Regions from separate parts of the Tardiphaga sp. 839_C3_N1_4 genome, predicted to be linked through region 2. Evidence: predicted binding sites of a transcription regulator. Region 2 holds the regulator's gene; each other region holds the start of a gene.
The links. Region 2 encodes PhoB, which activates phosphate uptake and scavenging genes when phosphate is short. Its sites were predicted from a motif close to TGTCATNNANCTGTCAT; they were not measured.

Region 1 (2,322 bases), 550 kb from region 2:
CCTGGTGTACACGCACACGTCGATCGTGCGGGTGTTCTTCATCACCGCTGCCTCGTTCGGTGCACTGAGCCTTTACGGCTACACCACCAAGCGTGACATGACGGGCATGGGCTCGTTCCTGCTGATGGGCCTGTTCGGCATCATCATCGCGAGCGTCGTGAACATCTTCGTCGCTTCGTCGATGCTGCAGTTCATCGTGTCGGTCGTCGGTGTGCTGATCTTCGCGGGCCTCACTGCCTACGATACCCAGAGGTTGAAGAACGACTACATCTACGGTTACGCCTCGCAGGGCGGCGATATCGCCGAGCGCGCGGCGATCACCGGTGCCCTGTCGCTTTACCTGAACTTCATCAACCTGTTCACGCTGCTGCTGCAGCTGCTCGGACAGCGTGAATAAGCTTCAGAACATAGAGAAGATCTTAGCCCCGGCCGAAAGGCCGGGGCTTTTCTTTTGGGCGGAGCAAAAATAGTCTCAGCGCCATGTCCGATACTGAAGTCAGGCCCGCCACGGCGACAGATCTGCCCGCGATCACCGCGATCTATGACGAGGCGGTGCAGTTCGGCACGGCCACGTTCGAACTGATCCCGCCAGATTTGGCCGAGATGACGCGGCGTTTCGAGGCGCTGGTGAGCGGGGGCTATCCGTATCTCGTGGCTGTGCTGGAAGGCCGGGTTGTCGGCTATGCCTATGCCAGCGCGCATCGCCCGCGACCGGCCTATCGTTTTACCGTCGAGAATTCGATTTATCTCGATCCGAAAGCCCAGCGGCGAGGCGTTGGCGGCAAACTTCTGGCGCGGCTGATCGCCGAATGCGAGAGCCGCGGCTACCGCCAGATGGTCGCCGTGATCGGCGACAGCGCCAATGCTGGCTCCATCGCGGTTCATCGCAATGCCGGGTTTCAGATGGTTGGGGTGCATCCCGATGTCGGTTTCAAGTTCGATCGCTGGCTTGATACCGTTTCGATGCAGCTCGCACTTGGCGACGGCGCCCGCACGCTGCCCTGACGCTCTGCGAATCGATTACACTACCGCCAGCTTGCGATCGATTACCAGGAGCACGCGGTCGAGTTCCTGGCCGCGGCGCAGGATCAGGCCACCAGCCGAAATCACGCTATACATGCCCTGCTTGCGCGCCAGTCGCGGATCTTTCTCGATGCGATAGAGCGGCACTTCCGACGAGCGGCGGAACACCGAGAACACCGCGCGGTCGCGCAGAAAGTCGATGGCGTAATCACGCCACTCGCCGTCGGAGACCATACGGCCGTACAGATTGAGGATGCGGCTGAGCTCAAGGCGGTTGAAGCTGACGACCGGCGCGGCGGCGGCAGAGCCCGTCGCCGCGCGATTCTCGGTGGGCTCAGCATCTCCCGGAATCACATTCATACAGCGCCTCCTGTCATATCGCCGACATGATCGCGCCGACCGCGGTCCTCTGCAAGGGCCGATCCGCAGGCCCGATGGTAGAAATTTCCCGTCACGGGAACGTCAGGTGAATCTTATTGCCGCCAAATTTTGGCCCATCGGGCGCCCTTCTGGATTGCGACAAGAAGATACTGCGTCGGGTCCGGTTCTTCCGGTCTCGGATTCCTCAGCCCCCAGCCCCCCGCGGTCGTTGGGATCGGACCCTGCGCAGGAAGTTAATCCCCACTGGGCCAACGCAAGTTGGTCCTTTTCTTTTTGGTGGATGCTTTTGCGAGACCATCAAGCGTCATTGCGATAGGCGAAGCGACGAAGCAATCCAGTCTTCGCCGAGGGCTCACAATGATGCAGGCACGCCACGCGTAAGCGCAGCAGCTACCGAAGTTATCAATCTGATGACTTACTGCAGCGACGTATAGGCCGCGCCGCGCATCGCGCCGGGCTTGTCGCGCGTGCCGTCTTGCACATAAACGACGGCCGCATCGACTCCATCCCTGGAGATGTTCTCCAGCGGCAGCGTCCAGTTGGCGGCGTTGCCGGTCCAGTCACCGACCTTCAGCCAGTTCCGGACGACATTGTAGTAGGTCAGTTGCTTGCCGCGATTCTCACCGCGACCGACCGTGATCGGCACTGCCTTCGACACGGAACAGATCCAGACTTCGCCGTGCGCCGTATCCGGCGCATTGCTCGATGCGGCAACGGACACGTTGACGTGTTTGCCGGAAACCGACATCGACACCGGCACCGTCATCACAGTGCCTTTCTTGGTTTCGCTGATCGCGCCCTGGATACGATCGGCATCGCTGCCGATCACCTGAGTGGCGCCGTTGACAACGACTTGCGGCGTGTAGACGTCGCGATCTCCGCGCATCTGTGAATAGGCTTTCTGACGCGCGCTGAAAC
Region 2 (2,322 bases):
CGGACCCTAGAAACGAAACGTGCCGCCCTTCTCGGGCGGCACGTGGGCATTATTCTATGTGTGCTGTGAAGACTGTCAACCGCGCACTGCGGCTTTCGAGTCACACGGAGTCGCAGAAAAAGCCGATTTTGCAGCTTTACTTGCAGAAGCATGTGGACGCGGCATGCCCGACTCTTGCGCGCGAGTCACGGCATATTGTAGCTTTTGCCTCGTCGGATACGACATCTCGTGCGGCGGTAGATCCTTTTGACACATCCAGTGCGGCGTAACAGCCGGACGCGAAATTCGCGCCCGGTGAGCGCTAAAGGATTCTGACCGCAGGGATTTTTGAAGTCTCAACTCGCAGCGCTGCCCGGTCAGGCCGGCGCTCACGAAGGGAAAACGGCGATGACGGTAATGACATGGACCGACGATCGCGTCGAACAGTTGAAGAAACTCTGGGAAGGCGGCCTTTCCGCCAGCCAGATCGCTGCGGAACTCGGTAACGTGACCCGCAACGCCGTGATCGGCAAGGTTCACCGCCTTGGCCTGTCCGGTCGTGCCAAGAGCCCCTCCTCGGCAGCTCCGCGGCAGCGCAAGGCGCGCCCGGCGCAGCAGATGGTACGCGTCGCCCGCCCGATGGCGCGCGGCAATACCGCGCTGGCCCATAATTACGAGATCGAGGCCGAGCCCGACCCGATCGCCTATGACAACATCGTGCCGATCAGCCAACGCCTGTCGCTGGTCGAACTCAACGAAGCCACCTGCCATTGGCCGATCGGCGATCCGTCGAGCGCGGACTTCTATTTCTGCGGCGGCAAGGCCCTGGCCGGCGCCCCCTATTGCGCGCATCACTCGCGTATCGCCTATCAGCCGGCCAGCGACCGCCGCCGCGCGGTCCCAAAGCCGACGCGCTGAGCTGGAAAGCATCTAAACCAAATGAAAATGCCCGGTGATGAGCCGGGCATTTTTCGTTTTGGGGGAATTGTGAGCGGAGACCTCTCCGCCGTCATGCCCGGCGAATGCCGGGTATCCACGTCTTGGCCGAACACAAAGACGTGGATGGCCGGGACAAGCCCGGCCATGACGAGAATAACTGTCGATAGCGGAGTATTACTCCGCCGCCTTGTCGAAGCGATCGTCCAGCGCATAGCCGGCGCCGCGCACGGTGCGGATTGGATCGGGCTCACCGGCGGGATTGAGCAGCTTGCGCAGGCGGCCGATATGCACGTCGACGGTGCGCTCGTCGATATAGATGTCGCGGCCCCAGACGCTGTCGAGCAACTGCTCACGGCTGAACACCCGGCCCGGATGTTCCAGGAAGAACTCCAGCAGGCGATATTCGGTCGGACCGAGATCGATCGGGCGGCTGGACCGCACGACGCGGCGCTTGTCACGGTCGAGTTCGATGTCGCCAAACGCCAAGACGGTGGCGAGACGCTCGGGAGCTGCACGACGGAGCAGGCCCTTCACGCGGGCCAGGAGCTCCGGCACGGAGAACGGCTTGACGATGTAATCGTCGGCACCGGTGGCGAGACCGCGAACGCGCTCGCTCTCTTCGCCCCGCGCCGTCAGCATGATGATCGGCAATGCCTTGGTTTCAGGCCGTGCGCGCAGACGGCGGCACAGTTCGATGCCGGACAGGCCCGGCAGCATCCAGTCGAGCACCACGAGATCCGGCACCCGCTCCTTCAAACGGGTATCGGCATCGTCGCCGCGCGCGACGGTTTCAACATCATAGCCTTCGGCGTCGAGGTTGTAGCGAAGAAGCGTCGTGAGGGCTTCCTCGTCCTCCACCACCAGAATGCGTGCATTCACAGCCATATGGTCAATATCCTCAGTGACGTCCGAAAAGCCTTTAGGTCATGATCCTTGCGGAAGACTGGCTTCCGCTTTTCCGGATCACGCTTCAGACCGTCGGCGTATTCGCGAATGTGGTCATGTCGCCCTTCGGGCGCTTGTCGAGGATCTGCTGACCCTCGATCATGTAGAACACGGTTTCCGCAATGTTGGTGGCGTGGTCACCAATCCGCTCGATGTTCTTGGCGCAGAACATCAGGTGGATACAGAACGAGATGTTACGCGGGTCTTCCATCATATAGGTCAGGAGTTCGCGGAACAGCGAGGTGCAGATCGCGTCGATTTCCTCGTCGCCCTTCCACACCGTCATCGCAGCGGGCAGATCGTGTGCGGCATAGGCGTCGAGCACGGCCTTGACCTGGGTGGTCACGAGGTCGGTCATGTGTTCGAGGCCGCGGATGAGCTTCAGCGGATGGAAGTCGCTGTCGAGTGCATTGACGCGCTTGCCGATATTCTTGGAGAGATCGCCGATGCGTTCCAGAT
Region 3 (2,322 bases), 3.0 Mb from region 2:
CGTGATCGTCTGGGCGATTGCCTCGAACCAGATGGAAATCGCCTTTGCAATCTTTGTGATTGCGGGGGTCAGCGATGCCGTGGACGGCTTTCTCGCCAAGCGTTTCAACATGGCCAGCGAACTCGGTGCGCTGCTCGACCCCTTGGCCGATAAGGCGCTGCTGGTCTCGATCTATGTCTCCCTGGGGATATGGGGGGCAGTTCCGCGCTGGATCGTGATTCTCGTGGTGTCGCGGGATATCATGATCGTGGGCGCCGTGATTGTGTCATGGTTGTTCGGCAAGCCGATCCCGATGAAGCCGCTGATGGTGTCGAAGCTCAATACGGTGGCGCAGGTGGCGTTCGCAGCCTTGGTCCTTGCTGCTCTCGGATTTGGTTTCAAATCCTCGCCTTACGATTTGATTTTAATGGGCTTTGTGACCGTCTTGACGCTGCTCTCTGTGTCCTTCTATCTCGTCGAGTGGATGCGACACATGAGCACCATCGAACCCGGTCAAGAGCCCCGGTAAACCGGTATTCGTGACGTTCGCCGGCGGAGCCGGCAGGAGTATTTGCGTGGTCGCCCGCGTCCAACCCCGTCAATTGGCGTTCGCGCTGCCCCATGCGGAGAGTCTGTCCCGCGACAACTTCCTTGAGGGCCCGGCCAATGCCGAGGCGCTGGGACTGATCGACTGCTGGCCGGACTGGCCGAACCGGGTCATGCTGCTTGTCGGCCCGGAGGGGTCCGGCAAGAGCCATCTGGCGGCGATCTGGGCCGAGGAGGCCGGCGCACGCTCCACCATGGCGCACAGCCTGACGGCTGCGACGGTTCCGGCTGAGTTGGTGACCAACGCACTGGTGGTGGAGGATCTCAATGCCGGGGCCTTCGACGAGCGGGCGCTGTTCCACCTTCTTAATCTGGCACGTCAGGACAACGCCTATGTGCTGATCACGGCACGGGTCCCCCCCGCCGCGATGGAGGTCGAGTTGCGCGATCTGCGGTCGCGGCTCCGTGCGATTCCGGTGGTCAATCTGCTGCCCCCGGATGACGGGTTGTTTCGGGCGCTGATCGTGAAGTTTTGTGCCGATCGCCAGCTCAGCATCGACGAGAGCGTGGTCAGCTATGTGGCCAGCCGCATCGAGCGGTCATTCGCCGCCGCCCGCCATACGGTGGAATTGCTGGATAGCGAGGCGCTCCGGCTTGGGCGGCCGGTGACCCGTGCATTGGCCGCGGAACTGCTGCGCGACGCCTGACTTAGCCTTGGACGTCAAACGCGGCGCGTCAAACCGTGCCTTGACGACGCAGCAGGCAGGTTCCTCAATGTCATCGAAGCGTCACGCAACTGACGCAATGTCCGCTGTGATTTGCCGGCGCTATAGCGCTGCTTGAACTGGATGGATTGCTGCCTCATGGACTCCGCAGAAGAGATTGTTATTGAAGAGAAAAAGGGCGAAGCGAAGCCGGCAGAGGCGGTCGCGTCGGGTCCCGAGCGCTTCATCAATCGCGAGCTGTCCTGGCTGCATTTCAATCGCCGCGTCCTTGAGGAGTCCGTTAACCCGGGCCATCCGGCGCTGGAACGCGTTCGCTTCCTGTCGATTTCCGCAAACAACCTTGATGAATTCTTCATGGTCCGCGTGGCCGGTATCAAGGCGCAGGTCCGTGAGGGAATCACCGAGCGCAGCCCGGACGGCCTGACCCCCGCCGAGCAGCTGGTGCTGATCAACAGCGCCGTCTCCAAGCTAGGCAGCGACCAGCAGGCGATCTGGCGCGACCAGCGCGGCATGCTGGCCGATGTCGGCATCGTGCTGCTCGACGGCAAGGAAGTCAGCAAGGCAGATCGAACCTGGATCGAGGATCATTTCCTCCACAACATTTTCCCGCTGCTGACGCCGCTGGCGATCGATCCGGCGCACCCGTTCCCGTTCATTCCGAGCCTCGGTTTCACCATCGCGCTGCACTTGTCACGGGTGTCCGATGGCAAGACGATGAACGCACTGATCCGCATGCCCGGCAAGATCGATCGCTTCATCCGCCTGCCGACCCCTGGCAAGGACGGCGCGGTCCGTCTGATCACGCTGGAACAGGCCACCGGCCTGTTCATCGCGCGTCTGTTCCCGGGCTACACCGTGCAGGGGCAGGGTGCCTTCCGCATCATCCGCGACAGTGAACTCGAAGTCGAAGAAGAGGCTGAGGATCTGGTCCGGCTGTTCGAGACTGCGCTGAAGCGTCGCCGCAGAGGGTCGGTGATTCGCCTAGAAATCGAAGCCAGCATGCCGGCAGAACTCCGTGCCTTCGTGCAGCGCGCGCTGGCGACCTCGGATGACGAAATCCTGCTGGTCGACG

Region 1: the regulator PhoB is predicted to act here: its motif matches at 1,395-1,411, upstream of AB8A38_RS20065 (DUF2794 domain-containing protein).
Region 3: the regulator PhoB is predicted to act here: its motif matches at 1,301-1,317, upstream of AB8A38_RS03475 (RNA degradosome polyphosphate kinase).

The regions. Positions count from the first base shown of each region.
Region 1 is NZ_JBPWQD010000001.1:4,191,956-4,194,277, forward strand. It holds gene AB8A38_RS20055 (Bax inhibitor-1/YccA family protein) at 1-397, shown strand, start outside; gene AB8A38_RS20060 (GNAT family N-acetyltransferase) at 481-1,005, shown strand; gene AB8A38_RS20065 (DUF2794 domain-containing protein) at 1,021-1,383, opposite strand; gene AB8A38_RS20070 (DUF1223 domain-containing protein) at 1,820-2,322, opposite strand, start outside.
Region 2 is NZ_JBPWQD010000001.1:3,645,973-3,648,294, forward strand. It holds gene AB8A38_RS17490 (GcrA family cell cycle regulator) at 388-897, shown strand; gene phoB (phosphate regulon transcriptional regulator PhoB) at 1,093-1,797, opposite strand; gene phoU (phosphate signaling complex protein PhoU) at 1,889-2,322, opposite strand, start outside.
Region 3 is NZ_JBPWQD010000001.1:658,896-661,217, forward strand. It holds gene AB8A38_RS03465 (CDP-alcohol phosphatidyltransferase family protein) at 1-508, shown strand, start outside; gene AB8A38_RS03470 (chromosomal replication initiator DnaA) at 555-1,232, shown strand; gene AB8A38_RS03475 (RNA degradosome polyphosphate kinase) at 1,389-2,322, shown strand, end outside.